One region of the Janthinobacterium sp. SUN026 genome, then DNA from elsewhere that is predicted to be linked to it. Evidence: predicted binding sites of a transcription regulator. Region 1 holds the regulator's gene; each other region holds the start of a gene.
What was found. The regulator FNR, encoded in region 1, switches genes on or off when oxygen is low (the NO sensors DNR and NnrR bind a similar motif). The targets are predictions, from matches to a motif close to TTGATNNNNATCAA.
Positions count from the first base shown of each region.

Region 2: the regulator FNR is predicted to act here: its motif matches at 3,160-3,173, upstream of cqsA (alpha-hydroxyketone-type quorum-sensing autoinducer synthase).
Region 3: the regulator FNR is predicted to act here: its motif matches at 4,407-4,420, upstream of OX459_RS11115 (XrtA system polysaccharide chain length determinant).

Region 1 is NZ_JAPQNU010000003.1:728,529-738,909, reverse strand. Features, by position in the region: gene ccoN (cytochrome-c oxidase, cbb3-type subunit I) at 1-241, shown strand, start outside; gene ccoO (cytochrome-c oxidase, cbb3-type subunit II) at 257-871, shown strand; gene OX459_RS18065 (cbb3-type cytochrome c oxidase subunit 3) at 873-1,076, shown strand; gene ccoP (cytochrome-c oxidase, cbb3-type subunit III) at 1,069-1,989, shown strand; gene ccoG (cytochrome c oxidase accessory protein CcoG) at 1,992-3,374, shown strand; gene OX459_RS18050 (FixH family protein) at 3,477-4,001, shown strand; gene fnr (fumarate/nitrate reduction transcriptional regulator Fnr) at 4,126-4,884, opposite strand; gene OX459_RS18040 (response regulator) at 5,134-8,208, shown strand; gene OX459_RS18035 (TOBE domain-containing protein) at 8,210-8,977, opposite strand; gene OX459_RS18030 (ATP-binding cassette domain-containing protein) at 9,018-9,719, opposite strand; gene modB (molybdate ABC transporter permease subunit) at 9,737-10,381, opposite strand, start outside.
Region 2 is NZ_JAPQNU010000001.1:817,203-827,583, reverse strand. Features, by position in the region: gene OX459_RS03775 (MFS transporter) at 1-966, shown strand, start outside; gene OX459_RS03770 (GIY-YIG nuclease family protein) at 988-1,335, shown strand; gene OX459_RS03765 (MarR family transcriptional regulator) at 1,375-1,842, shown strand; gene cqsA (alpha-hydroxyketone-type quorum-sensing autoinducer synthase) at 1,848-3,095, opposite strand; gene OX459_RS03755 (HAMP domain-containing sensor histidine kinase) at 3,248-4,546, shown strand; gene OX459_RS03750 (response regulator) at 4,550-5,557, shown strand; gene OX459_RS03745 (FtsX-like permease family protein) at 5,554-8,085, opposite strand; gene OX459_RS03740 (adenosine deaminase) at 8,107-9,138, opposite strand; gene OX459_RS03735 (PrkA family serine protein kinase) at 9,717-10,381, shown strand, end outside.
Region 3 is NZ_JAPQNU010000002.1:290,807-301,187, reverse strand. Features, by position in the region: gene wecB (UDP-N-acetylglucosamine 2-epimerase (non-hydrolyzing)) at 1-372, opposite strand, end outside; gene OX459_RS11125 (TIGR03016 family PEP-CTERM system-associated outer membrane protein) at 383-1,912, opposite strand; gene OX459_RS11120 (XrtA-associated tyrosine autokinase) at 1,896-2,729, opposite strand; gene OX459_RS11115 (XrtA system polysaccharide chain length determinant) at 2,747-4,276, opposite strand; gene OX459_RS11110 (XrtA/PEP-CTERM system exopolysaccharide export protein) at 4,520-5,143, shown strand; gene OX459_RS11105 (long-chain N-acyl amino acid synthase) at 5,344-6,090, shown strand; gene OX459_RS11100 (serine protease) at 6,095-6,859, opposite strand; gene OX459_RS11095 (hypothetical protein) at 6,856-9,336, opposite strand; gene prsT (XrtA/PEP-CTERM system TPR-repeat protein PrsT) at 9,340-10,381, opposite strand, start outside.

The DNA.
Region 1 (10,381 bases):
AATGTGGATCGCCGGCGTGATGCAGGGCCTGATGTGGCGCGCGGTCAATCCGGACGGCACCCTGACCTACACCTTTGTCGAGAGCGTGAAAGCGACGTATCCGTACTACGTGGTGCGCGTGGCCGGTGGCCTGCTGTACCTGTCGGGTATGTGCATCATGGGCTACAACACCTGGATGACTCTGCGCGGCAGCAAACTCCCCGTCGCCCGCATTCCGGAACTGAACGCGGCGCACGCCTGATAGGAGCGAAAGCAAATGAAATTTTCACATGCATGGATTGAAAGAAACCCCTGGCTGCTGATCGCCCTGGTCACGGTGGTGATCAGCATCGGCGGCGCCGTCGAGATCGTTCCCCTGTTCTTCCAGAAGAGCACGACGGAACCCGTCGCCGGCCTGAAACCGTACTCGCCGCTGCGCCTGGCAGGCCGCGACATTTACGTGCGCGAAGGCTGCTACAACTGCCACTCGCAGATGGTGCGTCCGCTGCGCGCGGAAACGGAACGCTATGGCCACTATTCGGTCGCCGGCGAATTCGTCTACGACCGTCCGTTCCAGTGGGGTTCCAAGCGCACGGGGCCCGACCTGGCCCGCGTGGGCGCGCGCTACAGCGACGAATGGCACCGCACGCACTTGAACAACCCGCGCGACGTGGTGCCCGAATCGAACATGCCGTCCTACCCCTGGCTGGCGAAGACCAAGCTGGTGCCTGACGACATCATGCCGAAGATGCGCGCCCTGAAACGCCTGGGCCAGCCGTACAGCGATGAAGAGATCGCCGCCGGCCCCGCGCAGCTGCAGGACAAGACGGAAGAAGACGCCCTGGTCGCCTATCTGCAAGGCCTCGGTACATTAATCAAAACAAGGAATTAGCATGGCAATCGAAAACCTGTTTGACAGCGCCAGCAGCGTCATGACGGTGGTTTCCTTTACGACGTTCGTGGGCATCCTGTGGTGGACGTTCAGCCGCAGCAACAGCGACTTCGACGCGGCGGCACGCCTGCCGTTCGCCGACGACGCGCTCGACTATCCGGCCGAGGCCGAGATGACCCTGGCGAAGGAGCATAACCATGGCTGACTTTACCAATGGCTTCTGGAATATCTACATCATCGTGCTGTCCCTGCTGGGCATCATCGGCTGCGGCGTGCTGCTGTACTCGCAGTCGAAAATCAAAGTGGTCGAGGGCGCCCCTGCTGACGGCACCACGGGCCACGTCTGGGACGAGGACTTGAAGGAACTCAATACGCCGATGCCGCGCTGGTGGATGTGGTTGTTCTACATCACCATCGTCTTCTCGCTGGCGTACCTGTTCCTGTATCCAGGCCTGGGCAACTATGCCGGCAGCCTGGGCTGGAAATCGACGGGCCAGTACGAGGAAGAGCTGAAGAAGGCGGAAGCCGACTACGGTCCCCTGTTCAACAAGTACCTGAGCCAGGACTTGAAGACGGTGGCCGCCGATCCGCAGGCGCAAGCCATCGGCCAGCGCCTGTTCCTGACCTACTGCGCGCAATGCCACGGTTCGGATGCACGCGGCAACAAGGGCTTCCCCAACCTGACGGACAAGGACTGGCTGTATGGCGGCGAACCCGACATCATCAAGACCACCATCATGCACGGCCGCAATGGGCAAATGCCACCGATGGGCGCCGCCTTGGGCTCCGAAAAGGATGTCGAGAACGTGGCCCATTATGTGCTGAGCCTGTCCGGCTCGACCTCGGATCCCGTCAAGTCCGTGCTGGGCAAGGCCAAGTTCGGCGCCTGCATGGCCTGTCATGGCGCCGATGCCAAGGGTAACCAGATGCTCGGCGCGCCAAACCTGACAGACAAGACCTGGCTGTACGGCGGCAGCGCCGACACCATCATGGAAACCGTACGCAAGGGACGCAGCAACACCATGCCGGCCTTCAGCGATTTCCTCGGCGAATCCAAGGTACACGTGCTGTCGGCGTATGTCTGGAGCCTGTCGAATCCGCAGGCACCCGCAAAGTAAAAATGGAACCTCAAGTCATCAAGATGTATGCGGCCCGCGAGCAAATCTACCCTCGCGAGGCCAAAGGACGCTACGCTACCTGGCGATGGGTATGCGTATGGCTTACCCAGCTCGCGTTCTACGGCTTGCCGTGGTTGACCTGGAATGGCAGGCAAGCCCTGCTGTTCGATTTGACCACGCGCAAGTTCTACATTTTCGGCGTCGTGCTGTGGCCCCAGGATTTCATCTATCTGGCGGCCCTGCTGATCATCTGTGCGTATTTGTTGTTCCTCGTCACGGCCATTGCCGGGCGGGTGTGGTGCGGGTTCTCTTGCCCGCAAACGGTATACACGGAAATTTTCCTGTGGGTCGAACGCCGCATCGAGGGCACGCGCAGCGCGCGCATGGCCCTCGACAAGCAGGGCCCCTCCGTGCGCAAGGCGTTCAAGAAGACGGCCAAGCACCTGGTATGGGGCGCCATCGCCCTGTGGACGGGCTTTACCTTTGTCGGCTACTTCACGCCGATCAAGGAATTGGCACAGTCGGTGACCACGCTCAATTTCGGTCCCTGGGAATGGTTCTGGGTCTTGTTCTACAGCCTGGCAACCTACGGCAACGCGGGCTGGCTGCGCGAGCAGGTGTGCAAATACATGTGCCCCTACGCGCGCTTCCAGAGCGCCATGTTCGACCAGGACACCCTGATCATCACCTACGATGCCAAGCGCGGCGAACCACGTGGCGCCATGAGCAAGAAGGCCGGCAACAACGACAAGCTGGGCGATTGCATCGACTGTACCCTGTGCGTGCAGGTGTGTCCGACCGGCATCGATATCCGTAACGGCCTGCAGTATGAATGCATCGGTTGCGCCGCTTGCGTCGATGCCTGCAACAGCGTGATGGACAAGGTCGACCGGCCACGGGGACTGGTACGCTACAGTACCGACCATGCGATGGAAAACAACTTCAATTCGAAGCAGATACGCCAGCGCGCCATGCGCCCGCGCGTCTTGATCTACACTTCCATCCTGGCCCTGATCATCATCGCCGTGTGTACTTCGCTGGCCCTGCGCACGCCCCTGAAAATGGACGTGATCCGCGACCGCGGTTCGATGGGACGCGAAGTGGAAGACGGCATGATCGAAAACGTCTACCGCCTGCAGATCATGAACACATCGGAGCAAAGCCAGCATTTCAAAATCAGCGCTTCCGGCTTGCCGGGCCTGACCTTGCTGACGCGCGAAGAAGTGACCTTGCAGCCGACGGAAACGCTGGGTTGGCCCATCCGCCTGCGCGTGCCGCACGGCGTGGGAGAGAAGGGCTCGAACAAGATTGCGATCGAATTGCAATCGCTGGACGACCCATCGCTGCATGTGCGTGAAAGCGCGGTATTCATCGTGCCACGTTAACAAGGAAAGGCGGACGGGGACCGGGTGCCCTCGCCGCCGCCACGAAGTTGCAGGAAGGCCGGTCCCCATGCGGGGACTGGCTGATTAAACAGGAGAAATATCATGTCCGACAGTCTGAAACTGCAAGCACCCGTTGCACCGTGGTACAAGCACCGCTGGCCATGGCTGCTGATGATCGGCCCCGGCCTGTCCGTGGTCGTCGGCAGCTTCATGGGCTATATCGCGTTTACGCAGCCCGATGCGCTGGTGGTGGGCGATTATTACAAGCAGGGCAAGGCGATCAACCAGGATTTGAAGCGCGACACGATCGCCAGCGACCTGGCGATGGATACGCGCCTGTCGTATGACGTGGCGCAAGCGCGCCTGACCGGTTCCGTGCACAGCTTCGGCAAGGCCTATCAGGCGCCTTTGCAGCTGCACCTGGCGCATGCGACCCTGCCGGAAAAGGATATCAAGGTGCTGGTGCAGCCCGACGCGGCCGGCAATTTTTCCGTGGCGCTGCCGATGCTCGAGCGCAGCCGCTGGCAAGTGCTGGTGGAAAACGACAAACGCGAGTGGCGCCTGTCCGGCATCTGGACCTGGCCCCTGCAGCGCAGCATCGCGCTGCATGCGGATGAAGAGCTATAACGTACAGCGCCGGGAAAACCGTAGCGAGCGGCAGTGATTTGTGGTTGAGAAGCGCAGCTGTGCTATAGCACAGCGAGCATCGCAGGCCGCAAAGCGCGACGTGCAGCAGGTTTTGACGGTGCTGTTACTTGCAGGTGTCCGTGCCGGCCGTAATCGCCTTCAATTTCGCCGGCTGCAGGATTTCAATTTCCCGGTTGGAGACGCGCAGCCAGCCTTCCTTCTTGAACTTCGACAGCAGGCGGCTGACGCTCTCGATGGTCAGGCCCAGGTAGTTGCCGATTTCCTCGCGCGACATGCGCAGCTGGAAATTGCTGCCCGAATAGCCGCGCGCTTCATAGCGCGACGCCAGGTTGACGATGAAGGCGGCAAAGCGCTGCGTCGCCTGCATATTGCCCAGCAACAGCATGACGCTTTGCTCGCGCGTGATTTCCTGGCTCATCATGCGGTGGAAATGGCGCAGCAGGGTCGGCATATTGCCCAGCAATTGTTCCAGGCTGGAAAACGGGATTTCACACACTTCGCTGTCTTCCAGCGCCACCGCATTACAGTGGTGGCGGTCGGCGCTGATGGCGTCCATGCCCAGCAGTTCGCCCGCCATCTGGAAGCCCGTCACCTGCTCTTCGCCGCCCGGATTGATCTGGTACGTCTTGAAATGCCCCAGGCGGATCGCATACAGGTTCTGGAACGAGTCGCCGATGCGGAACAGCGAGGCGCCGCGCACAATCTTGCGGCGGCGGCCGATGATCTGATCCAGCCTGTCCATGTCGCCCACATCGAGGCCCATCGGCAGGCACAATTGATGCATGCTGCAGGTCGAGCATCGCGCACGCAACGCCTCCACGTTCACGGTGGGCAAGGTTGGAGTGAGTAGCGCTTCAGTCATGTCGGTACCTTTTAGAAAATGCAACAACAAGTTTACTGCATACAGCCGCATACAGGGTTGCCGTATGCCAATTTCACCGTAAATTCGGCGAATAAACGACGTCCAGCCTTTAATTATATGGCAACATCGTCAAAAGCCCGTATGGGGCGGGCAATTTGCGCGGTGGCGCTTGCCAAGCTGGGGTATTGATAGGAAAATTCCTGACAGCATTATCTGCCGCCTGTGCCGCCCGGTACTGAAAAGGAAATCATGAAGCCTCTCGGCATTAAAGCAAAAGTCGCGCTGGCCACCAGCCTGACCTCGATCGCCATGATCGCGCTGGTCACCATGATCCAGGTGCAGCACATGCGCGACGACTTCACCCGAGTCCTGCTGAGCCAGCAATCGTCCCTGATCACCCGCACCGCCGCCGAGCTCGACGACAAGCTGGGCATGCTGCTGCAGATCGTCACCCTGACGGCCAGGCAGCAACCGCCGGAATTGATCGCCCGGCCCGCCCAATTGCGCGAATACTATTCGCGCCGCTCGATGCTGGTGCTGTTCGATGACGTGCTGGTGCTCGACGCGCATGGCGCCGTCGTGGCCGACATGCCGGAAGTAGCGGGGCGCGCCGGCATCAACGTCGCCGAGCGCGAGTATTTCCAGACCGTCCTGCGCACGCGCCAGCCCATGATCACCGAACCGATGCTGGGCAAGTCGAGCGGCATGCCCATCGTGCAGATGGTGGCGCCCGTGCTGGCCGCCGATGGCCAGGTGGCCGGCGTGGTGATCGGCGTGCTGCGCCTGTACAAGGACAACCTGCTGGGCCGCCTGCGCTCGGAAAAGATCGGCAAGAACGGCTATTACTTCATCCTCACGCGCGGCGCCGTGCCGCGCTACGTGCTGCACCCCGATACCAGCCGCTTGCTGCAACCGCGCAAGCCGAACGCCAACCTGACGACGACCCAGCTGCTGAAGGAAGATGGCGAAGGCAGCATGGTCAGCACCAACAGCCGCGGCATCACGGCCGTCAACAGCTTCAAGCGCCTGAAATCCGTGAACTGGCTGCTGGCCGCCTCGCTCCCCGTCGAAGATGCCTTCGAACCGTTCGATGGCGTGCTGTACCGATTGGTGCTGTGGAGCATCCTCGCCTCGCTGCTGGCCGCCTTTGTGCTGGGCTGGGTCACCGTGCGCCTGCTGTCGCCGCTGGTGCGCCTGCGCGACACCCTGCAAGCCCTGCGCACCAGCGGCAGCCGCTTCACGCCCGTGCCGGTGCAGCAGCGCGACGAAATCGGCGAACTGACAGAAGCGTTCAACGGCCTGATGAGCGAACGCGACCGCCTGCAGCAGGAACTCGAATCGCGCGCGGCGGAGCTGGAACAGGAACGCGACCGGGCCGAGGCGGCCAACCGCGCGAAGAGCGATTTCGTGGCCAACATGAGCCATGAAATCCGCACGCCCCTCAATGCCGTGCTGGGCATGGTGTATTTGCTGGGCAATACCAGGCTCGACACAGAACAACGCAAGTATCTGACCATGGTCAGAGTGGCGGGCCAGTCGCTGCTGGGCATCCTCAACGACGTGCTCGACTATTCGAAGATCGAGGCGCGGCGCATGGAATTGTCACCCGTCGAATTCGACCTCGACGAAGTCATGAATACCCTGGCCACGACGATGACGATGAATGCGGGCGAAAAGGAGCTGGAACTGGCCATCGCCGTCGAGCCCGACGTGCCGCGGCGCCTCGTGGGCGACGCCCAGCGCCTGCAGCAAATCCTCGTCAACCTGGCCGGCAACGCCATCAAGTTCACGGAGAGCGGCGAAGTGGTGGTGGCCGTCAGCCTGGCCGAGAACGAAAACGGCCGCGCCTGGCTGCGCTTCGAAGTGCGCGACACGGGCATCGGCATGACGGAACTGCAGCAACAGCAGCTGTTTGCCGCGTTTTCCCAGGGCGACCAGAGCATCACGCGGCGCTTCGGCGGCACGGGCCTGGGCCTGGCCATCAGCAAGCAGCTGATCCACATGATGGGCGGCGACATCGCCGTCGCCAGCAGCGAAGGCAAGGGCAGCCGCTTCTGGTTCAGCGTGCCCTTCGAGATGCTGGCGCAGCCGGCCGAAACGCGGCGCACGCCAGCGCTGGGCCAGCTGCGCCTGCTGGTGGCCGACGACAACCGCACCACGCGCGAACTGATCGTCAAGCTGATCGAGGCGTGGGGCTGGCTGGCCGACGAAGTGGACTCCGGTTTTGCCGCCATCGAACTGTACCGCGAACGCCTGGCGCAGCAGCAACCGTACGACGTGGTGCTGGCCGACTGGCACATGCCCGTCATGGATGGCCTGGCCACGGCCAAGGCCATCCGCCAGGCGGCCAGCGGCCAGCGCCAGCCCATCGTCGTGATGGTCAACGCGTTTGCCCGCAACCACCTGGAAGAAATCTCCAGCGCGGCCGAGGCCGACGTCGTGCTGATGAAGCCAATCACGGGCTCGAGCCTGTTCGACGCCCTGCACCAGGCGCTGATCGCCAAGGACGACGGCGGCGAGCAGCGCATGCTGCACCAGCCGCTGGGCACGGAACTGGCCGGCGTGCATTTCCTGCTGGTGGAAGACAACCACCTGAACCAGGCCGTGGCGCGCGGCATCCTTGAACACATGGGCGCCACCCTGGACGTGGTGGGCGACGGCTTGCAAGCCGTGGAACGGCTGCGCACGGAAGCGCTGCGCTACGACATCGTGCTGATGGACATGCAGATGCCCATCATGGACGGCTTCAGCGCCACCCACATCATCCGCACGGAACTGCGCTTGCACCTGCCCGTTATCGCCATGACGGCCGGCGTGCTGGCGTCCGAGCGCGAGCGCTGCATGACGGCCGGCATCAGCGATTTCATCGCCAAGCCCGTGGTGGTGGAAGAAATGATGGAAGTCATCCTGCGCCACCTGCCCAAGCGCCCGCAAGTGCAGACGGCCGAGCCGGCACGCGTCGCCGATGAGGAAGTGTTTTCCATGGCGCCGCTGATGCGCGTGATGGGACGCGATGCGAAGGGGCGCGGCGTGCTGCGGCGCATGGTGGAAGACGCGCTGAACAAGGGCATGACGCCCGTGCGCGAGGCCGAAACGGCGTTGCAGGCGGGCCGCCACAGCGACGTGGCGCGCATCCTGCACAGCGTGCGCGGCTCCGTCGGCACCCTAGGCACGAAACGCCTGATCCGCGCCGCGTTCGCCACCGAGGAAGCCATCGATGCGGGCCGCCTGGACGAGGTGCCGGCGCTGCTGGCGCACACGGCGCAGGAACTGGAACAGGCGCTGGCGGCGGCGGCGGATTGGTTGTCGCGCCTGCAGGATTAAATCAGGCGGGCACGCCCAGAATCACGCTGGACGCCTTGAAGATGGCCGTCACGTTGCTGCCAAGCTCGATGCCCAGGTCGGTGCTGCTCTGGTTGGTGATGATGGCGGCAATCGTGCCGCCGCGCGGCAAGTCCAGCACCACTTCCGTGTTGACGGCGCCCGTCTGCACGCGCGTCACGACCCCGGCCAGCTGGTTACGCGCGGAAAAACGCGCGCCCTGACTGTCCGTCACGAGGATGATGGACGACGCCTTGATCAGCGCGAACGCTTCCGCGCCCGGCACTAGGCCCAGGCTGGCGCTGCTGCCCTGCGTGACGATGGCCACGATGTGCTGGCCACCGGGCAATTCCAGGGTGACTTCATCGTTGACGGCACCCTGTTTCAGTTCGGTCACCTTGCCCAGGAATTGATTGCGTGCCGTGGTTTTCATGGCCATTCTCCGTATGAGTAAAAGATCGTCGGCGATGCCTTCCGCCTGGCTGCCCAGCTGGCGCAGATAGCGGGCATGCTCGCGCTCGATGATACGGAAATTGTCGACCAGCTGGCGTCCCCGTGGCGTCAGCCGCGTGCCGCCGCCGCCCTTGCCGCCCGTCAGGCGCTCGACCAGCGGTTCGCCAGCCAGGTTGTTCATCGCGTCGATGGCGTCCCAGGCCGCCTTGTAGCTCATCTTCACAAGCTTGGCCGCCTGCGTGATGGAGCCGCATTCGGCGATGGCGCCCAGCAATTCCACCCGGCCGGCGCCGCCCAGGTTTTCTCCGCCCACCGTCATCCATACCGAGCCTTGCAGGCCGATTTCCGCTGCCGCTGATTTATCCAATGCGTTCACCCAATGCCTTATTTTCTTCCATGCTGTCAATTTGTCCGTCACGCAAGTAAAGCACATGTTCACCCAGAATGCGCGCATCTTCCGGATCATGTGTGATCAGGATCATGGGCACGTCCAGGCGCTGCTGCCACTGGCTCAACTCCAGGCGCATTTTGACACGCAGGGCCGGATCGAGGGCGGCAAACGGCTCGTCGAGCAGCAGCGCGGCCGGTTCGGCCACGAGTGCCCTCGCCAGCGCCACCCTTTGGCGCTGGCCACCGGACAACTCGTCGGGAAACTGGTGCGCCAGTTCCTGCAGGTGGAAGGCGTCGAGCCAATGCTCGACCTTCTGCAATTTTTCGCGCGCGCGCGGATTGAACCAGCCGCGGCGCAGGCCAAAGCCCACGTTCTGGCGCACCGTCAGGTGCGGGAACAGCGCGTAATCCTGGAACAGATAGGCGACATTGCGCTGCTGCGGCGGCAAATTGATGCCGGCGGCGGAATCGAACAGGGTGCGCCCGTTCAGGCGGATATGGCCCGCCTCAGGCGTGAAGAGGCCGGCAATGGCTTTCAGGGTCATGCTCTTGCCGGCGCCGGACGGGCCATACATGGCGATGCGCTGGCTGCTGGAGGTGCATTGCACCTGCAGGTCGAAGCGGCGTTTGCCGGAGCGCAAGGTGGCGCGGAGGTCGAGGTCGAGTTGCATAGGCGTCATCATCTGCGTCATTTGTGCGCGATGCGTCCGGGCGCCAGGCGGCCCGCCGACAGCAGCACCACGATGCAGACCAGGGAGATAATCAGCACCAGCGTATTGGCCACCTCATCCTGGCCCGCCTGCACGGCTTCAAACACGGCCACCGACAGGGTCTGCGTCTTGCCGGGGATGCTGCCGGCCACCATCAGGGTGGCACCGAACTCGCCCAGCGCGCGCACGAAGCCCAGCAGCACGCCGGCGAGGATGCCGCGCCAGGCCAGCGGCAAGGTCACGCGGAAAAAGATCGCCATTTCCGAGATGCCCAGCACGCGGGCCGCCTGCTCCAGCTGGCCGTCGACCGCTTCGAAGGCGGCGCGCGCGGGCTTGAAGACGAGGGGAAAGGCGACCACCGTGGAGGCGATCACGGCGCCCTGCCACGTAAAGATGAGGTTGATGCCGAAGTTATCCTGCAGCCAGATGCCCATCGTGCCGCGCCGGCCCAGCAGCACCAGCAGGTAATAGCCGAGCACGGTGGGCGGCATCACCATCGGCAGGGTCATGAGGGCGTCGAGCAGCTCGCGCCCGGGAAAACGCGTGCGCGCCAGCACATAGCCCGTACCGATGCCGAGCAGCAAATTGAGCGCCGTGGCCCACGCCGCCACCTTGAGCGACAG
Region 2 (10,381 bases), on a different contig from region 1:
TTGCTGCTGCTGGACCAGGCCAGCCTGGCGCTCGCGTATGCGGCCGCGCTGGCGCTCGGTATCGCGGCCGCCTTCGGCATTCCCGCCGGCACGGCCATCCTGCCGCAAGCCGTGCCGCCGCAATCGCTGCAGAACGCCAATGGCTTGCAGATGGGCGCGCGCCAGCTGTCCCTGCTGGCCGGCCCCCTGCTGGCGGCGCTCGTGCTCGGCGCCCACGATGGCGCGCAGCAAACCTCCATGGCGGCGCTGGCCGCCGCCTTTGCCATCGATGCGCTGACGTTCCTGTTCTCGGCCTGGACCTTGCGGCAAGTGAGCCTGCGGCCACTGGCCGCGGCGGCGCAGGGCATGTGGCGCGACATGGCGGCGGGCCTGGCCATGGTGTGGCGCGACCTTCCCTTGCGCAGCTGCTATGCGTACTGGGCGGTGGTGGCGTTCTTCGTCATGGGGCCGCTGCAAGTGGCCTTGCCCGTGCTGGCCAGCGAGCGCCTGCATGGCGCCTCCGCGCTGGGTTTGCTGATGGGCGCGCATGGCGCCGGCACCCTGGCCGGCATGCTGGCGTCCAGCCTGGGCGGCGCCTGGCTGCGCCGCCACTTCGGCGCCACCCTGCTGCTCGTCGACGCGGTCGTCGGCCTGCTGCTGATGGCGCTGGGACAAATCAGCTCGGCCTGGCAAGGCGCGGCCCTGCTGGCCGTGACAGGGTTGCTGGGCGGCTACTTGCAGGTGGCCATCTTTACGTGGATACAGCGGCGCGTGGCGCCCGCCATGCTGGGCCGGGCGATGGCCCTGTTCATGGGCATCTTCCTGGGACTGGCGCCGCTGTCGGCGGCGGCCACGGGCGCGCTGCTGCGCCACCTGAGCGTTGGCGAGCTGTTCTGCGGCGGCGGCGCCCTGCTGCTGGCAGCCGCCGTGGCGGCGGCATTATTTACCGCCATCCCGCGCATCGCCGGACCGGAAACGATTAAATAAACGACATGGGAGAAGTAAAACATGGACAAGACACGACAGGCAACATTGAAAGCGCACTACCGGCAACAGCCGCCGCCGCTGGGCATCATCGCCTTGCGGCACTTGCCCAGCGGGCGCACCTTGCTCGACAGCAGCCGCAACGCGCCCGGCATGCTGAACCGCCACCGCTTCGAGCTGAACCTGGGCAAGCACCGCAACGCCCTGCTGCAGGCGGACTGGCGGCGCGACGGCGCGGCGGCCTTTTCCTGCGCCGTCATCGATACGCTCAAGCTGCCCGACGACCCCGCCTTCGATGCGGACGCCGAACTGGGCGCCCTGCTGGAACTGCACCGCGCACAGTGGCTGGAGCAAGGCCAGCCGCTGTATTGAGCGGCATTGCTTTACACTTGCGTACTCAAGCATTTCGCAATGGATAAAATGGACGCCATGAACGATCACACTCTCCCGTCGCCGGACGCCGATGGCGCGCTGGACTTTTGCCTGCGCCTGGCGCGCGCCCAGGCGCTCATCGTGCGCCGCTTCGACAGCGCCCTGGGCAATTTGCATGGCCTGAGCTTCAGCGACTATCAATTGCTGTACCAGCTGCAGCGCGCGCCCGGTGCGCGCCTGCGCCGCATCGACCTGGCCGAGCGCCTGGCGTTGACGGCCTCGGGCGTCACGCGTTCCTTGATGCCACTGGAAAAGATCGGCCTGGTGGCGCGCCAGGCCGATGCGCGCGACGCCCGCGTCGGCTATGCCGTGCTGACTGCCGCCGGCCAGGAATTGCTGGGACATGCGAGCGCCACCGCGCAGGCGGTGGGGCGCGAATTGCTGCAGGATGCGCCGGCAGAACAGCTGGGAGCGCTTTCAGCCCTCCTGGGCCGGCTGGCCGGCTGACGACGCTACACCAGCGCCAGCCTGCGCAGGCGCCGCGTCGACGGCCAGTGTTCCACGCCCGCTTCGGCGCGGATGGCGGCGCAGCCCGCCAACACCCGCTCGATGGCCGCCCCGTCGAGCCCCGCATTGAGGGTCAGGCGCACGAGGGCGCGGTTCTTCGCCGTTGCCGGGGCGCAAAACATGGCGCCGTAAATGCCTTGCCGTTCCAGCGCCTGGCGCAGGACCAGGGTGGCCGGTTCGCCGCCCGCTTCCAGCGCAATGATCTGCTCCGTGCCATCGCTGACGTTGTAGCCCAGTTCACGCAAGCCTGCGCGCACCTGCAGCGTATGGCGTTGCAGGGTGGCGCGCCGCCCATCGGCGGCCATGATGAAATCGAGCGCCGCGCCCAGCCACGCCAGCTCATGCGCCAGCAGGCAGGAACTGAAGATGGCGGGCCGTGATTCGGACAAAAAATAGCCCTTGAAACGGCTGGAACAGCTGATGAAACCGGCGCGGCCCGCGAAGGCCTTGGCCAGCGACGCCGTGCGGAAATGCACGCGGTGGCCCAGTCCCCACGCCTCCACCAGGCCCGCGCCCTGCGGGCCATGCGTGCCCAGCGAGTGCGACTCGTCGACCACCACCACGCAGTCGCTGCGCTCGGCGATGTCGAGCAATTCCAGCAGCGGCGCCAGGCTGCCGTTGGTGCTGTACAGGGCGTCGACGACGATCACGCCGCGGCCATGCTTTTCCACTTGCCGCCGCAAGTGCGTCATGTCGTTGTGCAGGAAGGGCACGGCCTGGGCCTGCGCCGACAGCACGCCTTCCCACAGCGAGGCGTGGGCCTGCATGTCGAGGTAGACGGGAATGCCGGGGCTGGCGATGCACTGGATCAGCCCGACGTTGGCCGCCATGCCGGACTGCGCCAGGATGCCGTCCTCGCTGCCCATGAAGCGGGCCAGCCGGCTTTCCAGCCGGTGCTGTTCGCTGCCTTCCTGCAAGTACACGGCCGACATCAGCATGCCGCCCGCATTCGCCTGCAGCGACGCCACCTGGGCCGCCACCAGCGCCGGCTCGGCGGCGATGGACAGGTAGTCATTGCCGGCCAGGAAAATGGCATGGGCGGGTGTCGGTTGCCAGGCATGGGGATGCTGGCCGCCCAGCAATTTTTCGATGCGCGTGACGTGGTGCGCATCCATGCGCCGCACGATGTAGTCTGGCAAGCAGTGTTCGGCGCGGACGAAGGATGGGGCGTGCAAGCTGGTAGCGATGGTCATGAGTTTTCTCCTAGGGAAAGGTTTGCTGCGGCTTAAAGCCTTGACCGTCTCGCGAACCCATCCATTGACGTATATCAATGTCCGATGAGATAACCGTTCAACCAGGAAAATTTACGCGATGATAATGTTCTGAAGAGAATCAAGGCAGAGTCATGACGCAGCAATTGCAAGGACGATGGACACACTGGCGCAGGCGCCTGCTCCATTCGCTGCTGCATGAACGCATGCCCCATGAAAACCTGGCCGGCAGGGTCGCCATGCTGGCCGCCGTGGGCACGGTGGCGATGCCGCTGTACTACCTGCTGTGGAATTACTTTTTTCCGCAAGCCTATGAAAACCTGACCTTGCGCCTGACGGGCGTGGGCATCTGCGCGGTCGGCCTGTTTGCGCGCCACTTCTCGGCCCGCTGGCTGTCGCGCTACCTGCTGTTCGCGCTCAGCTACATCCTGCCCTTCTTCTTTACCTTCATGTTTCTGATGAACCACGCGTCGTCCATCTGGAGCGAATCGCTGCTGATCGGCCTCGTCGTGCTGTTTCATTTCGAAACGAAGCTGGCTTGCCGCGCCTACCTGATCGGTACCAGCACCGCCTGCCTGGCCGTCATCCTGCAGGGGGAAGGCGACTTCCTGCTGCAGCGTGAAGTGCTGCAGCAGCTGCCCGTGCACTGGTTCACCATAGCCGCGCTGTCCGTGGTGAAAGTGGGCAGCAAGGTGCTGGAACTGGAGCGGCTGGCCGGCCTGTCCGCCGGGCTCGGTTCCGTGGCGCACGAGCTGCGCACGCCGCTGACCAGCGTGGAAGCCAATGTGCGGGGCATGCGCCGGCTGCTGCCGCAACTGGCCGGCCAGACGCACGACTTGCCGCCGTTGCAGGAAGCCCTGTCGCGCATCCAGTTCGAAGTGCGCCACATGCAGCACATGATCGATTTGTTCCTGATGAGCGCCAGCGCCGTGAACCGCAACCTGCAGCCCAGCCAGGCGCTGTCGATGCTGGCGATGGTGAATTCCGTGCTGAAGCGCTACCCATTCACCGGCAACAGCCAGCGCAGCCGCGTCAAGGTGGACGTGCGCGCCGACTTCCAGTTCGCCGGCCAGGACGAACTGTGCGTGGTGATCCTGCTGAACCTGCTGAGAAACGCGCTGAAAGCCATCCAGCGGGCCGGCAAGGGCCGCGTGCGCATCATCATCGACGGCGCCCGCCCCGTGCCCAGGCTGCTGTTCATCGACACGGGCTGCGGCATCGCGAAGAACCGCCTGCCGCTGATCTTCGAGCGTTTTTATTCGTATCCCGTGCACAACGGCAGCGGCATCGGCCTGGCCCTGTGCCGGCAGATCATCACGGCCTGGCAGGCGCGCATCCGCTGCGTGTCGCGCGAGCATGCGTATGCGATTTTCATCCTGGAATTTCCCCAGCCCCTGCCTGCCCGCTTACAACCCTCTTCCCCCGCAAGGTGATGCATGCAACTGCCCGTCTACTCCCATCCGACCCTGACCGTATTGATCGATGACAGCGATTCCTTCCTGAAAAGCCTGGCGTTCCAGCTCGACCCCGCGCTGGCGCGCCTGACCTTTCATGACACCAGCAGCGCGCTGCACTGGCTGCGCCACAGCACGCAGCCGGGCGAGACGCCGCTGCACGTCAATTTCGACACGCAAAACCTGCCGCGCGACCAGCGCAACGTGGCGCTCGACCTCGAACGCATCTGGCGCATCAGCGGCCAGGCGCAGCGCTTTGCCGTGCCTTCCGTGCTGGTGGTCGATTATTCGATGCCGCAGATGAATGGCCTGGAATTCTGCCAGGCCGTGCGGGACTTGCCGTGCAAGAAGATTTTATTTACGGGCGCGGCCGATGAAAAAGTGGCCGTGACGGCCTTCAACCGGGGCTTGATCGACCGCTACATCAAGAAGAGCGACGACGATGCGCTCGATATCCTGGAACAGGAAATCGTTTCCCTGCAACGCGAATTCTTCCTGCAGCAGTCGGACACGGTGCGCGACTTGCTATTGCTGCACGACTATAGTTTCCTGCAAGACGAAGCCATGGCCGCCGTCGTGCAGGAGCTGTGCCGGCGCCATGGCTTTGTCGAGTTCTATATTTTCCCGAATCCCTGCGGCATCCTGTTTTTCACGCGCGACGGCCAGGCCCGCCTGATGATCATAGAGACGGAACGCAGCCTGCACACGCAGTACGAAATGGCGCGCGACAGCGACGCGCCCGAGTCCCTGCTGCTGGCCTTGCTGGAAATGCGCGTGATCCCGTACTTTTCCGATGCCGACAGCGACGGCATGTATGCGGCGCACATCGGCGAAAACTGGTTCCGCTACTGCGCCGCGCCGACCATCTGCCTGGGACGCGAAACCTATTTCTGGGCCCTGTTCGACGTGCCGCCGCACCAGCTGGGCCAGCCGGTCATATCCTACGCGCAATTTTTACGCGCGCAGGCGGACGACAGCGTGGGCGCCTAGCTTTCCCGCAAGGTTTGCAGCGGCGGATGTTTCAGGACATTGCGCAAACCCAGCCAGCCGCCGGCGATCGCGCACAGGGCGCCGGCCAGCAAGCCAAAGGCCCATACGCCGGGCGCGAAGCTCCAGGCAAACTTGAACTGGTACGTGGCCAGCGCCCAGCCCATGGCCGCCGCGCCCGAGGCCGCCAGCAGGCCGGCCAGCGCGCCGACGAGGGAAAACTCGATCAGCTGCGCCTGCGCCAGCTGGCGCCGCGTGGCGCCCAGCGCGCGCAGCAGGCCCGCTTCGCGCGTGCGCTCGTCCTGCGAACCCATCAAGGCCGCATACAGCACCAGCAAGCCCGAGGCCAAGGTAAAGGCAAACAGGAATTCGACGGCCGTCACCACCTGGTCCAGCACGCCCTGGATTTGCTTGAGCACGCCGCCCACGTCGACCACCGTCAGATTCGGGTAGTCGCGCAGCAAGGCATTGCCCAGGTCGGCCTGCGCGGGCGGCAGATGGAACGCCGTGATCCACGTCTGCGGCGTGTCCGCCATGGCGGCCGGATTGATGATGACAAAGAAATTGACGCGCATCGAACCCCATTCCAGCTTGCGCAAACTGGTAATGGCCGCTTCCACGGGTTGGCCGGCGATGTCGAAGCGCAGCTTGTCGCCCAGCTTCAGCTTCAGGGTCTTGGCGATGCCTTCTTCCACCGACGCCTCGGCTGGCGCGCCCGGCGCATTGCCGAACCACTTGCCGGCCACCAGCTTGTTTTCTTCCTGCATCGTGGCCATCGTCGACAGGTTGAATTCGCGGTCGGCCAGGCCCTTGGCGCGGTCGTCCTCATACGTGGTTTCCGTGATGGTGTTGCCGTTCACGGCTACCAGGCGCCCCCGTATCATCGGATACAAGGGCGCATTGGCCACGCCGGCCTGGGCCAGGCGCGCGGCGATCGGGTCTTTTTGTTCCGGCAGGATATTGATCATGAAGCGGTTCGGCGCATCCGGCGGCGTGGCGTTGCGCCAGGCCACCATCAAGTCGCCGCGCACCACCGTCAGCAGCAGCAAGGCCATCAGGCCCAAGGCCAGGGACACCACCTGGATGACAGTGGCACCCGGGCGGCGCTGCAGGGACGTGACGGCGAAACGCCAGCCCTGGTGATTGAAGGCGCCGCGCAGGGTTTTCAGCGAGCGGATGCCCAGCCAGCCGGCCAGGCCGAACAGGGCGAAGCCGCCCAGGAAGCCGGCCGCCGTCAGCAGGGCCAGTTTCACGTCGCCCGCTTGCCACAGGAGCAGCACGACGAAGGCGGCGATGCCCAGGCCGTAGGTGGCCAGGGCCAGCGCCTGCGGCGGCTCCTGCTCGCGGCGGATCACGCGGTTATGGGGGACATTGCGCAACTGCAAAATCGGCGGCAGGGCAAAGCCGAGCAGCAACAGCATGCCGGTAGCCACGCCTTGCAGGGCGGGCAACATGGACACGGGCGGCAAGTCGCTCTGCACCAGCTTGCCCAGCAGCTCCAGCAGCACCAGGTGGCCGCCGAAACCCACCATCACGCCAACCACGCTGCCGGCCAGGCCCACCAATAAGAATTCGATCACGTACATGGCAGTGACCTGGTTTTGCGTCAGCCCCAGGCAGCGCAGCATGGCGCAGGCGTCCAGGTGGCGCAGCATGAAGCGGCGCGCCGCCATGGCCACGGCGACGGCCGCCAGCATGGCCGACAGCAAACCGACGAGGGACAGGAAGCGGTCGGCGCGATCCAGCGTCGATTGCATCTGCGGGCTGCCCGATTCCAGCGATTCGATGCGCACGCCCTTGATCGCCTGCGTCTTGATCTGGCTTTCCAGCCAGGCTTGATATTGCGCAAGCTCGCCCGCCTTGGCGGGCGGCGCCGACAACAGCAAGCGGTACGACACGCGCGAGCCGTTCTGCACCAGCGCCGTGGCGGCCAGGTCGCTCAAGGGCAGCATCACACGGGGAGCGAAGTTGAGGAAGGACGCGCCGCGGTCCGGCTCGCTGGCGATCAGTTGGGTGACGGTAAACGCCTTGTCGCCCAGCGTCAGCGTATCGCCGAGCTTGGCGTTCAGGCTGGACAGAATCGCCGCATCGACCCACAGGGTGCCGGGCGCCGGCACCTGGTCCGTTGGCCGGCCGACGGCATCCTGCGCCTCGCTAACCTGGGTGGTGATTTTCAGCTTGCCCCGCTGCGGGTAGCCGGGCGAGACGGCCTTGATGGAGGCCAGTTGCGACAGCGACTGCTCGCCCTCGCCCGCCTGCGCCATGCTGGGAAACGTCACCGTGTCGGCCAGGATGAAGCCGCGCTTCTGCGCTTCCGCGCGCCAGGCCGCATTGACGGGCTGGTCGGCGCTGATGACCAGGTCGGCCCCCAGCAGCTGGTGCGCGTCGCGGTTCAGGCCCGCGCGCAGGCGGTCGACGAAGAAGCCGACGGCCGACAGGGCCGCCACGGCGACGATCAGCGCGACGAGCAGGAAACGCAGTTGCCCGGCGCGCCAGTCGCGGCCGGTCATTTTCAGGGAGAGGCGGAACATGGGCGGCGGGTCTTTATAGAGTTACTGCGCGCTGCCGTGGGCGGCGGCGTGCTGCGCGAAATACGCATCGACGGTGGCGAGGAAGGCGTCTTTCTGCGCCTGCGGCAGGAAGGCGGCGATGAAACCGTTGCGCGCCAGGCGTTGCGCGTGGGACAGGCCCAGCGGCAGCGCATCGAAGATGGCGTCGAAATTGTCGTTCATGTAGCCGCCGAAATACGCGGGATCGTCCGAGTTCACCGTCACCAGCAAGCCCGCGTCGAGCAATTGCACCAGGTTATGGTCGTGCATCTGGTCGAACACGCGCAGCTTGGTGTTCGACAAGGGGCAGACGGTCAGGGCGATCTGTTCGCGCGCCAGGCAGGCCGTCAAGTCCGCGTCTTCCAGGCAGCGCACGCCATGGTCGATGCGTTCGACCTGCAAGTCGTCGAGCGCCGTGCGGATGTAGGCCGGCGGGCCTTCCTCGCCCGCGTGGGCCACCAGGTGCAGGCCCAGTTCGCGGCAGCGGGCAAACACGCGCGAGAATTTCTCGGGCGGGTTGCCCACTTCCGAGGAATCGAGGCCGATGCCGATGAATTTGTCGCGGTGCGGCAAGGCGTCTTCCAGCGTCTCGAACGCCTCTTTCTCGCTCAAATGGCGCAGGAAGCACAGGATCAGGGCCGCGCTGACGGGGCTGTCCTGGCAGGCGCGGTGGATGCCGTTGATCACGTCGGCAATGGGCACGCCGCGCGCCGTGTGGGTTTGCGGGTCGAAGAAGATTTCCGTGTGCAGCACGTTATCGGCTTCGGCGCGGCGCAGGTAGGCTTGCGTCATGTCATAGAAATCCTGCTCTTTCAAGAGCACGCTTGCGCCAGCATAATAAATGTCGAGAAAAGACTGTAAATCCGTAAAAGCATAGGCGCTGCGCAAGTGTTCCACCGATTCATAGCCCAGAGGCACGCCATTGCGCTCTGCCAGTGCGAAAATCAGTTCTGGCTCCAGCGAGCCTTCGATATGGATATGCAGTTCGGCCTTCGGCATGCCGCGGACGATCGCGCGCAATTGGGGGTTCATCATGGGTGTTCCTTATAGGGTGACGATAAAAATGCTGGCTCGCGCACGCGCACGCGCGGCGCGCAGGGCCATCAGACATGCAGGCATCTTAGCGCAAGATGGCCAGCCTCACCGGCGCCAGGCCGCCATGGCGCAGGCTGCGGCAGCGCCATGGCCGGCTCCGGCACGCGCTGGCGAATTGTCGTATGATGGTTTAAAAGGTATACAAAAGTTCATTGGAACCGATGAAAAATTTGATGATTTATCCAATTAAATCAACAATTTACAAACAAGTATTAAGGATATGCCGACATATCTTTTGACTTCCTGATCCTTTAGAGCAATAATAAATTTCATGGGGTAATGGTAGGTGCAGCAAGCGCTATCAACAGTGAAAAAAAAGCCGGCTGGCCACGTCAGCACACGGCATCAAGCGCCAGTTTTTTGGTCCGGGCAATCCGGACTCGCAAAGACAGCCGGGCTTGAAACAACAATAAAAATCGATACGGGGTACAGGAAAAGTTCAAGCGGCAAGCCCAGGCGAGTGCCAGGCGGGCGGCCATGGTGACTGGCAGTACGGGTTTACATTAAAGGACATTGACATGACCATTTTTGATAACTATGCAGCACGCTACGAGCGCACCCGCGAAGAGGAAATGTCGCTCACCGACTACCTGGCCCTGTGCAAGAAGGACAAGCTGACGTACGCCAGCGCGCCCGAACGCATGCTGGCCGCCATCGGCGAGCCGCAGCTGGTCGATACGCGCAACGACACGCGCTTGTCGCGCATCTTCGCCAACAAGATCATCAAGATCTATCCCGCCTTCCGCGAGTTCTACGGCACCGAGGAGGTGATCGAGCAAGTCGTCTCGTACTTCCGCCACGCCGCGCAAGGCCTGGAAGAACGCAAGCAGATCCTGTATCTGCTGGGGCCCGTCGGCGGCGGCAAGTCGTCCATCGCGGAAAAACTCAAGTCGCTGATGGAACACGTGCCCTTCTATTGCCTGAAAGGCTCGCCCGTCAATGAGTCGCCGCTGGGCCTGTTCAACGAGGAAGAGGACGGCACCATCCTGGAAGAGGATTACGGCATCCCGCGCCGCTACCTGCGCAACATCCCCAGCCCGTGGGCCGTGAAACGCCTGCATGAATACAATGGCGATATCAACCAGTTCCGCGTCGTCAAGCGCTATCCATCCGTGCTGAAACAGATCGCCATCTCGAAAACGGAGCCGGGCGACGAAAACAACCAGGATATATCGTCCCTGGT
Region 3 (10,381 bases), on a different contig from region 1:
CTTGGCCGCCACCAGCGCGCAGGCCAGCGTGGAATTGACGTCGCCCACCACCAGCACGGCATCGGGCGCCAGCGGCGGATGGGCGTCGAGCACGGCGTCGAAGCGGCGCATGATCTCGGCCGTCTGCTGCGCGTGGTTGCCGGAGCCGACGTCGAGGGCGATGTCGGGCGGGCGCATGTCCAGGTCGATGAACAGCTGTTCGTTCATGGCCGTGTCGTAATGCTGGCCCGTATGCAGCAAGGTCACGCGCACGGCGGGGGCATGGCGCGCCAGGGCGGCCAGGATGGGCGCCATCTTCATCAGGTTGGGGCGCGCGGCCACCACGCACAGCAGGTGCGCCGGCGCGGCGGATGACAGCGATGGGTCGGACATTGCGGGCTCCTTAGAATTGCATGGTGAGCGTGGCGCTGACGCCGTTTTCGCGGTAGTCTCCGCCGCGGTTGCTGGCGTGCCGCGTATGCCGCACGTCGATGCTGGCCGTCATGTCCGGCTGCAGGATGCGCGTGTAGCCGGCCGTCAAGGTGATGTTGTTGTCGCGCCGGGGCGCGCTCAGCGAACGCACGCCGGCGTAGCCGGCATTGACATTGACGGTGGTGCGCGAATTGGCTTGCCAGCCCCAGCCCAGGTTGCCGCCGACCTGGCGCGTGCGGTCTTCGCTGCCGAACTCCACGCCGGGCAGCAAGCCGCTGTCGATGCCGCTGGCCGTTTGCGCCGTGCGGTCGACGGCCGTGACGCCGACGATCATCGTGCTTTTCGCCGTGGCGCGCGCCATCGTCAGCTTCAGCTGCTTTTGCAGGAAATAGCGGTGGCTGAAGTAATTGATGGCGCCCCGTTCCGGCCCCAGGCTGTTGGCGTAACGCAGGAAGGCATCGATGCGCAAGCGCCGGTCGCGCGCATTGGGAAAGATGCCGCGCCACAATTGATCGAGCAGCCGGCCCGCATCGCGGTCGCCCAGGCGCGAAAACTGCGTCGGCATGGTGGTGATGTTTTCGCCGTAGCTCAGTTGCCAGTTGGTATGGCGCTGCAGGAAGGTGGCGTCCAGGCTGTAGGTGGTGCCAAAGAAGCGCTTGCCCGTGCTGAAGGCCACGCTGGTGCGCGGCGACGGCGTCCACACGCCGCCCAGCGACCAGAAGCGGCCCGCCGGCGCCTTGCCGCTGGTCGACAGATAGCCTTCCTTTTCCATGCCGCCGGTGACCGTGGCCGCCCACTTGCTGTTGATGGGATAGCGCAAGCCCGCGCTGCTGCGCTGCATGCGCACGGGCGCCAGCTTGCTGTCCTGCGTGCGGCGCACGTCGTGGCTGGCGTTCCAGGTCCAGCCGTTGCCGCGCGGCTCGCCATTGAGCAGCAACTCCAGTTCATCGCTGTGCACGGAGAGCAGGTCGCCGCCGCTGTCGACCGTGTTGCGCGTGTAGCGCAGCTCGGCCGAGGCCAGGCCGCGGAAACGGTGGCGCAGGTAGGGGCTGATGCCCGTCGTGCGCACGGTGCTGGCATTGTCCGTGTCGGGCAGGCCGTCGATCAGTTGCGGGCCGAATGGCGAGATGTTGCGCCGGCTCACGCTGGCGTCCGCATCGATGAAGAACCAGTCCTGCACCAGCTCGGCGTCGGCCGAGGCGTGCAGTTCGTGGGTATCCGTATCGGCGCGCTGCCCCGACAGGTATTTGCGCCAGCTGTAATCGAGGTGCACGCGCAGGCGCGGGCCCGTGCCGATGAGGGCAATGGCGGGCGCGATTTCCGTGATGAAGTCCGATTGCGCCTGGCCGGACGGCGCGCGCAAGGCATTGTCCGTATAGCTTTCGCGCAGGCGCAGCGACGGTTTCACCAGCCAGTCGACGGCGCCGGCCGGCAGGGGCAGCAGCAGGGACAGGAACGGCAGCAGCGGCAGCGGAACCCGGCCGCTAGTCGTAATAGCCATAGCCGTAGTAGTCGTTGCCGGGGAACGATTTGGTCTTGTTGTAGATCAAATGAATGTGTTCGCACGACTCGATCTGCCGCAGCGCTTCCTTGACGGCGTGCTGCGTCGTCGTTTCCGCCTCGACCACCATCACCACTTGTCCCATTTGCCCGACCAGCGCGTGCGCCTCGCTGGTGATCAAGAGGGGCGGCGAATCGAAGATGACGACGCGGTCGCTGTAGCGGCTGGCAATTTCCGCCAGCAGGCGGCTCATGGCGCGGCTGGCCAGCAATTCCGTCGCATGCTTGTTGCTGCGCCCGGCGGGCAGGATGCTCAGGTTGGCCACGTTGGTTTTCAGGATCACGTCGCCCATGGCCAGTTGCGGGTCGAGCAGCACGTCCATCAAGCCCGGCTCCGGCGGCAGGCCCAGCACCTTCAGCACGGACGGGCGCGCCACGTCGGCATCGACCAGCAGCACCGTGATATCCATTTCCATGGCGATGCTCATGGCCAGGTTCACGGCGCAGTAGGTCTTGCCTTCGCCGGGCATGGCGCTGGTGACGACGATCAGGTTGCCGTGGCGGATGGCCTCGGCGCCGCTGGCGCGCGCCTGGCGCAGCAGCGGGCGCTTGATGATGCGGAAATCCTCGGCCACCGAGCTGCGTCCGCCTTCCTGCGTGAGCATGCCTTGCTCCGCCAGCCGGGCCAGGTTCAGGGGGCGGTACTGGGGCGACCGGGCCGCATCCGCGCCATCCGCACCCGCCGCGCCGTACGGCACGCCGGCCTCGGCCACGCCCAGGATGGTGGGTTCCTGCTTGCCGCTGTCCTTGCTGCTCATCGTCGCTCCCCCGGGATCTAGAATTTCAGCAGCGCGGCCGTCATGACCCCGCCGTACAGCACGAACAGGCTGCCCAGGCAGGCGCCAAAGCCGTAGCGGGCGCGACGGCGGCGCACTTGCTGCAGCGCCGTCCAGTTCATCGATACCGTGCCCAGCACGTTCAAGCCCGTGGCGTCGCGCAGTTCGGCGGGGCTGAGGAAGGTGGGACGCACCTGGCTGATGAGCAAGGCCGTGGCGACGCCGGCCACCAGGGCCGCGCCCAGCGCCGCGCTGAACAGCAGCGGGCGGTTCGGGCCGACGGGCGCATATTGCACCGTGGGCGGGTCGATGATCTTGAAGGCCATCATTTCCGTGGTGGAACTGAGTTCGCCCGACAGCTTGGCCGCTTCGCGCCGGCCGATCAGCTTTTCATAGTTTTCCTTGTTGATGATGTAATCGCGGTTCAGCTGCGCCAGCTGCGATTCCACCTCGGGCACGGCATTGCTCTGCGCCAGCAGGCGTTCATTGCGCGCGTTGTATTCCTGCACGCGGGCGCGGATGGCGGCCACCTTGGCGTCCGCATCCGTCAGCGCCACCTTCAGCTGCTGCAGCATGGGGCTGTAGTTCTTGCCGGGGTCGCCGGCCGCCGTCTTCAGCTTGCTTTCCTCGATCTTGCGTTCTTCCAGCTGGGCAATGAGGCGCTTCGAGGAGATGATGTCGGGGTGCAGTTCCGTAAATTGCATGCGCAGGCTGTCGAGGTTCTTGTTGAGCGTGGCGATGCGCTCGTCGAGTTCGGGATTCGCGATGGCCGATGCGTTCGGTTCCAGGTCGAGCACGGGCTCGTCGCCTTCGATCTGGCTCTGGATGGCCTTGCGGGCCTGCTCCGCCTCGACCAGTTCCAGCTTGGCATTGTTCAGGCTATCGGACGACATCAGCAGCTGGCTGCCATAGTCGATGCCCTGGCGCGGCAGCAGCAGGTTGTTGCGGATCTTGAATTCCTTCACGAGGTTTTCCGCCGCGCTCAGCTTGTCCTCGTAATTCTTGATCTGCTCGTCGATGAATTGCACCGCCTTTTGCGAATCGCCCTTTTTCCCCTGGAAACTGCCTTCGACAAAGATGGTGAGCAGGCTTTGCACCACGTCACGCACCAGCTTCGGGTCGCGCCCGCTGTAGCTGATCGTGTAGATGTCATACGCGTTGGTGCCCGTGATCTTGATGCGGCTCATCAGGTCGTCGAGCTGGGCCTCGTGTTCGCGCATGGTCTTCGAATCGAGGTCGAGGTCGACCATGCGCATGACGCGCTCCACGTTCGGACGGCTGAGCAGGGTGCGGCTCATGATGGCCACCTGCTGTTCCGTGTTCGGCACGCTGGTCATGCCGGCCATCAGCGGCTTGAGGATGGTTTGCGTATCGACAAACACGCGCGCCGACGTCTGGAAGTCGTCTGGCAGGGTGATCACCTTGATGAAGCCGACGACGGCCACCAGCCACGCCACCAGCACCGCATGCCAGCGGTACTTCCAGATGCCTTTCAGGCTGGAAAGCAATTGCTGTATCAATTCTTCCATGTCGCTTCCTTCAAGTGACGGTGCTGCACGGTCGATGGGCTGGCGACGGCGTCTTGCAACAAATGCTTGCCTGTTGAGTAAGCAAAGTATAGGGCGGCTGAGAGGCAAAATTTCCCAAGATGATTGCTTCTTGATACGCCTCAAGGTTGACTTGCCGGGTTTTAATAATCATAGGAAGTTCGCGGCCCAGGCTGGTTCTGCGGGGCCGGCCATGGACGCGCCATCGACTCGAAGAGGCTCCGCATGAATCCGTTTCGCCGTGCATTTGTCTGCAACACGCTGGGCCTGGGCTTGGCCGCCGGCTTGCTGGGCGCCTGCCGCACGTCCCATCCGCTGGCGCCCTCCGACGACAGCGCGCCCATGCACGACTACCTGATCGGACCGGGAGACTCTGTCAACATCATCGTCTGGCGCAATCCGGAAGTGTCGCTGACGGTGGCCGTGCGGCCGGACGGCAAGATCACCACGCCGCTGGTCGAGGATTTGCCCGCCAGCGGCAAGACCTCGACCCAGCTGGCGCGCGACATCGAGCAAGCGTTGGGCAAGTTCATCCAGCAGCCCGTGGTGACGGTCATCGTCACCAATTTCTCGGGCCCGTATGGCGAGCAGATCCGCGTCATCGGCGAAGCGGCCAAGCCGCAGGCGCTGCCGTACCGGCTGGGCATGTCGCTGATGGACGTGCTCATCGCCGTGGGCGGCATCACCGATTTTGCGGCCGGCAACAAGGCCAGCATCATCCGCATGCGGGAAGGCAACCAGCAGCAGCTAGGCGTGCGCCTCGACGACCTCTTGAAGCGTGGCGATATTTCCGCCAACGTCATGATGCGCCCGGGCGACGTGCTGCTGATACCGGAGAGCTTCTTTTAATAGCGGACTCGGCAATATCAAAACAGCACTTATATTTGTCATTTTGTACTTGCAGGCAAATTTCAGCATGAAATTTTGCTATTAAGTAGCATATTTCTTCTGTTTTTTTTGCCTGGCGCGGGAACTTCTCCAGTTTTTCTCTTGTCACAAGGCATTGGCTTCAGTCCGTCTCGACGGCGGCCGATGAACGTGAGGACAAGATGAGCTTTGAAGATGAACCCATTATTTCCTTCGACACGCCCGGTACTTTCAATGACCTGGTGGTGGGCGAGGGGCAGATCGATCCGGCCATGGAGCATGAGCTCGACCTGCAGCGCTTTCATATCCGCATGGCCAATTCGCGCGGCCGGCGCGAGGCGGCCAGTTTGCTGATCCGCAAGATGTACGGCTGGCGCGGCTATGCCGTCGACCCCGGCATCGCGCATGCCCTGAATAAAATCACGCTGTTTGCGGAAACGGCCGGCACCACCGTCGGCACCATGACCCTGTGCCTCGACAATGACGAGACCGGCTTGCCGGCCGATGAAAACTTCCGCGACAAGCTCGACATCCTGCGCGAGGAAGGCCGGCGCCTGTGCGAACCGTCGCGCCTGGCCATCGACAAGGGGGTGAGCAAGCGCGTGTTCGCGGCGCTGATTCATATTTCTTATATCTATGCCCACAATATTCACGGCTTTACGGATTACGTGATCGAAGTCAATCCGCGCCACGTGGTGTTTTACAAGCGCATGCTGGGATTCCAGGACTTCGGCGGCGAGCGCGAGTGCACGCGCGTGGGGGCGCCGGCCGTGCTGCTACGGCTGGACCTCGATTACATGGGGGCCCAGATCCGTAAATACGGTGGCCTGATGGAACAGCATGGGGGTGAACGGTCGTTTTACCCCTTTTTTTTTCCGACATGGGATGAGCCTGGCATTACGGACCGGCTGAGGCAGGGGCGCAACTGATCACTCATTTGTTTTTCAGCAAGAGCGTCTGCATGTAGCTGCCCGGAATCGCGTAGGTGATGCCGCTCGGGGCGCTGATGGCCGCTTCCTTGAGGCCCTTTACGTACACCATGTTGACGATGCCGTAGACGAGACCGGTCTCGGGATCGAACAGGGGGCTGCCGCTGCTGCCCGGATACGCCGTCGCGTCCAGCTGGAACACGGTGTACGGCGCCTTTTGCAGCTGCGCCAGGCGCCGGATGTCGAGGCGCTGCGCGTTTTCGCTGGGCATGACCACCGGCGTCAGCGATGACACGGTGGCGCGGTGCGTCACGTGGTGCAGCCCGAGCAAGGTGCCCAGCGGAAAGCCCGTAAACGCCATGGCCTGTCCTTCGCGTACCGTGGCCGCGTCGCCCAGCGCCAGGGCGGGCAGGGGCGCGCCCGCCAGGCGCAGCAAGGCCAGGTCGTGTTCCGTGTCCAGCGCCTGGACCCTGGCGGGGCGAAATTGCGCCGCTTCGCCCTGGCCCGTGAGGATGCCGATGACTTCGTTCGGATTGGCGTCGAGCAGTTTCTGGATCACGTGGGCGCAAGTCAGCACGCTCAAGCCGTCGCCCGTCACGAAACCCGTGCCGATGAAATTCATCGGCGGCGTGCGCGTCTTTTGCAGGCTGCCCACGCCGACGATGGACGGCTTGATGCGCGCGATGGTTTGCGCCAGCGGCGCATCGGCGCGGCACGGCGCGCTGGCCAGGGCCAGGCAGAATAGGAGGGCGGAAAACAGGGGTGTCATGGCGGCGCGCTTTCAAGGTGGGGAGGTGGCGGGGAGGGCGCGGGCTGCAGCAGCGCGCACAGCAGCATCAGATGGCACAGCAGGGCGAGGCGCGGCACGTCGAGCAGGCTGTCGAACAGGCCGACGACGAGAAAACCCAGCAGGGCGGCGGCGCAAGCCAGCGCGCCCGGCTCGCCCCGCGCGGCGCGGCGCAGCAGGCGCAGGCCGGCCACGGCCAGCAGGGCCAGCATGGACAGTGCGCCGCACCAGCCCGTTTCCACCAGCAGGTGCAGCGCCATGCTCTTGATATGCCACGGCAAGTGATGGTGGTCGCTGCTGAAAAACCAGTAATTGTTGGCCTGCGTAAAACGGCCGTTGGCGATCAGTTCCTCGCCGCCTGGCGCGCGCAAGCTCAGGTTGTCGACGTCGAGCAGGGACGAAGCGGCCGTGCCGCTGGCCGCCAGTTCCAGCTGCACGGGCGGGCGCAGCAGCCAGGCTCCCGTTCCCAGCCAGGCGCTGTCGAACGGCACGTCATAGTGTTGCCAGGCCGCCGGCGGATTGCCGGGCGGGGGCGGGCGCAGGCGCAGGGGGATTTCCACGCAATTTTGTGCATACAACAATTGCCGCTGGCACAGCCGCACCTGCAGCACGGGCATGGGGCCGCTTCTGCGCACGTCGAGCGCCAGGGTGTAGCGCGTGGCCGGCTGCACGCGCAGGCGTTGCAGCAGCCGCAGCAGTTCGCCATAGCCGGCGCTGTAGCCGGGACTGGCCAGGCGCACATAATAATTGCCGGGCGCGTCCCTGTCTTCTGCATACGCGATGCTGGCCGGCACCTCGCGCCCCGGATTGTGCCAATAATAGGTGGCGGGAAAGCTGCCGCTGCCCATGCCGAACAGGCGGTCGCCCCAGTCGGGCGGCTGCATGGCCAGCACTTGCCGCCAATGGCGCAAGCGGCCCTGCATGTCGAAGGCCGTGGTGGCGAAACGTTCGGTGGCGTAATAGCTGGCCGACACGGGGATGGCCAGCAACAGCAGGATGCCGGCCGCGCCCGCGATGCTCAGGCTGGCCCGGTTCAGCCGCCACAGCGGCGGGTGCAAGCGTCCGTTGCACAGCATCAGCATGGCCAGCAGCACGACCAGGCCGGCCGGCAACAGGGCCGGCGGACCGGCCCAGTGCCAGCCTATCCAGGCGAGATTGCATGCCAGCATGGTCCACGCCATCATCGCCAGGCCCAGCCTGGCTGGCCCCTTGCCGCCGGCGCCGCCCGGCCACAAGGTGCCCGTCAGCAGCATGGCGGCCAGCAGGAACAGGAAATACGGGCCTTTCAGCCAGCCGGCCGTTGGCTGCAAGGCCGGCTCCGGCCACCAGGCGGCCAGCAGACCTTGCAGGCACAGCGCGCACAGCAGGCTGGCCGGCGCCAGGCGCCACGGCAGGGGCCGCGCGGCCAGCACGAAGCTGGCGGCGAGCAGGACGGCGGCGGCCAGCAAGCCCCGGTAGCCGGCCAGGCTGAACATGTACAGCAGCAGGGCGGTGCCCAGGCCGGCCAGCAGCAGCTTGAGCAAGATGCCCCGCACGGGCGGCCGTCCGCGCGCTTGCCGCCCCGCGCCGGGCGGCGCCCGCAGGGCTTGCCACAAGGCCAGCAGCATGGCCGCCGCCAGGGCCGCGTACAAGCCCCGTGAAAAGGTGGTGAACGCCGCGTGCAGGGCCAGGGCCAGCAGCAGCAAGGCCAGCGCCGCCTGCCAGCGGCTGCGCGCGCGCGCCAGCCACAGGCCGGCAAAGGGCAAGCCCAGGGCCAGGTAACCGTCCAGCGCGGCGCCGCCCGTGTGCATGGCGGAAAACGGCGCCGTGATGCGGTAGTCGCTCGACAGGTTCAGCAGGCCGGGAAACACGGCCCGTTCCCACAGGGCGAACAGGGACACCATGGCCAGCCCGGCCAGCATGCCCGGCAGCGCGTAGCGGCGCAAGGCGTGCGGATGCGCGTCGCGCAGCAGCAGCGGCAGCAGCAGCATGCTCCAGGCCCAGGCCTTGCCCAACCGCAAACTGTTGTAGGGGCTCAGATAGTTGTCCCAGGCATTCAGGTCGAGCGGCGCCAGCGGCAGGACGCCGCGCAGCAGCGCCGCCAGCCAGGCCAGGCTGCACAGCAGCAAACATAGGCGGGCGGCGGGCGACAGCCGCGCCGCTGTCGGCTGGCTGGGTCCGCCCAGGCGCCAATAGCCGCAGGCCACCGTCAGCAACAGCAGCACGTCGATTTCTTCGAGGAAGAACCAGCCCGTCCACGGCGCCAGGTCCAGCACGGGCAGCAGGGCGGGCACGCAGAACAGCCAGCAGGCGGGACGCCAGCACAGCAGCAGGAAATACGCGGGCAGCAGGATGGCAAACAGCAGGCCGGGCCAGCCGTGGCCCAGCGGATAATGGCGCAGGGCCAGCACGCAGGCCGCGCCCGCCAGCAGGGCCAGCGGCCGCGCCGCCACGCCGGGCATGGCCGCTTGCACAGCCATGGCCTACAACTGGGTCAGCAAGGCCTGCGCCGCGGCCCGCTGCGGAAAGTCCTTGTTGGCGGCAAGCAATTGTTCCAGTTGCTTGCGCGCACCGCCCTTGTCGCCCGATTTCGCCAGGGCCGCGCCCAGGTGGTATTGCACTTCGGGCGATGCGGGCGCCAGGCCCGCCGCCTTGCGCAGCAGCGTCGTGGCGCGCTTGACGTCGCCTTGCTCCAGCGCGATCCAGCCCAGGGTGTCGAGCACGGCGGCATTCTCGGGCGCCAGCTTCAGCGCCTGCTCGGCCGTGGCCAGCGCGCGCGGATCCTTTTCCTGCTGATACGCCCAGGCCAGATCGTTCAAGGCCACCACGTTGCCCGCATCCTTGGCGACGACATACTGGAACTGTTCGATGGCGGCGCGGTATTGCTTGGCTGCCAGCCGGGTGCCTGCCAGGTAAGTGCGCGTCGGCAAGTCTTCCGGATGCTCTTTCAGCCACGCGGCCATGCGCGCATCGGCTTCGCGCTCCTGTCCCGACGCCTGCAAGGCGCGGTACAGCTGCACTTGCAAGGGGCCGATGGGACTGATGCCGAAGGCGTGCTGGTACAGCTTGACGGCTTGCTGCGGCAGCTTTTGTTCCATCAGCACGTCGCCCTCGAGCTTGTAGCCGGCCGCCAGCTTCGGCTGCTGTTCCTGCACTTGGCGCGCCACGGCCAGCGCCTCGCGCTGGCGGTTCAGGGTCAGCAGCATGGCCACTTCCACCACGCGCGCTTCCAGCAGGGCCGGGTCGAGCGCCTGCGCCCGCTTGACGGCTTGCAGCGCATTGTGATGGTCGCCCAGCGCCATGTGCAGGCTGGCGATGCGCATCTGCAAGGGCGCCGACGTGCTCTGTATGCTGGCCAGCTTGATGTAGCTGTCGAGCGCGGCCGGCGCCAGGCCGGCGCTGTATTCCACCTGGGCGCGCAGGGCCAGCGCATCGGCGTCGCCCGGATGGCCCGTCTGCAGGGTGCGCGCCAGTTCCAGCGCCTTGTCGGGCGCGCCCGTCTTCAGGTAAAAGTTACTCAGCAGC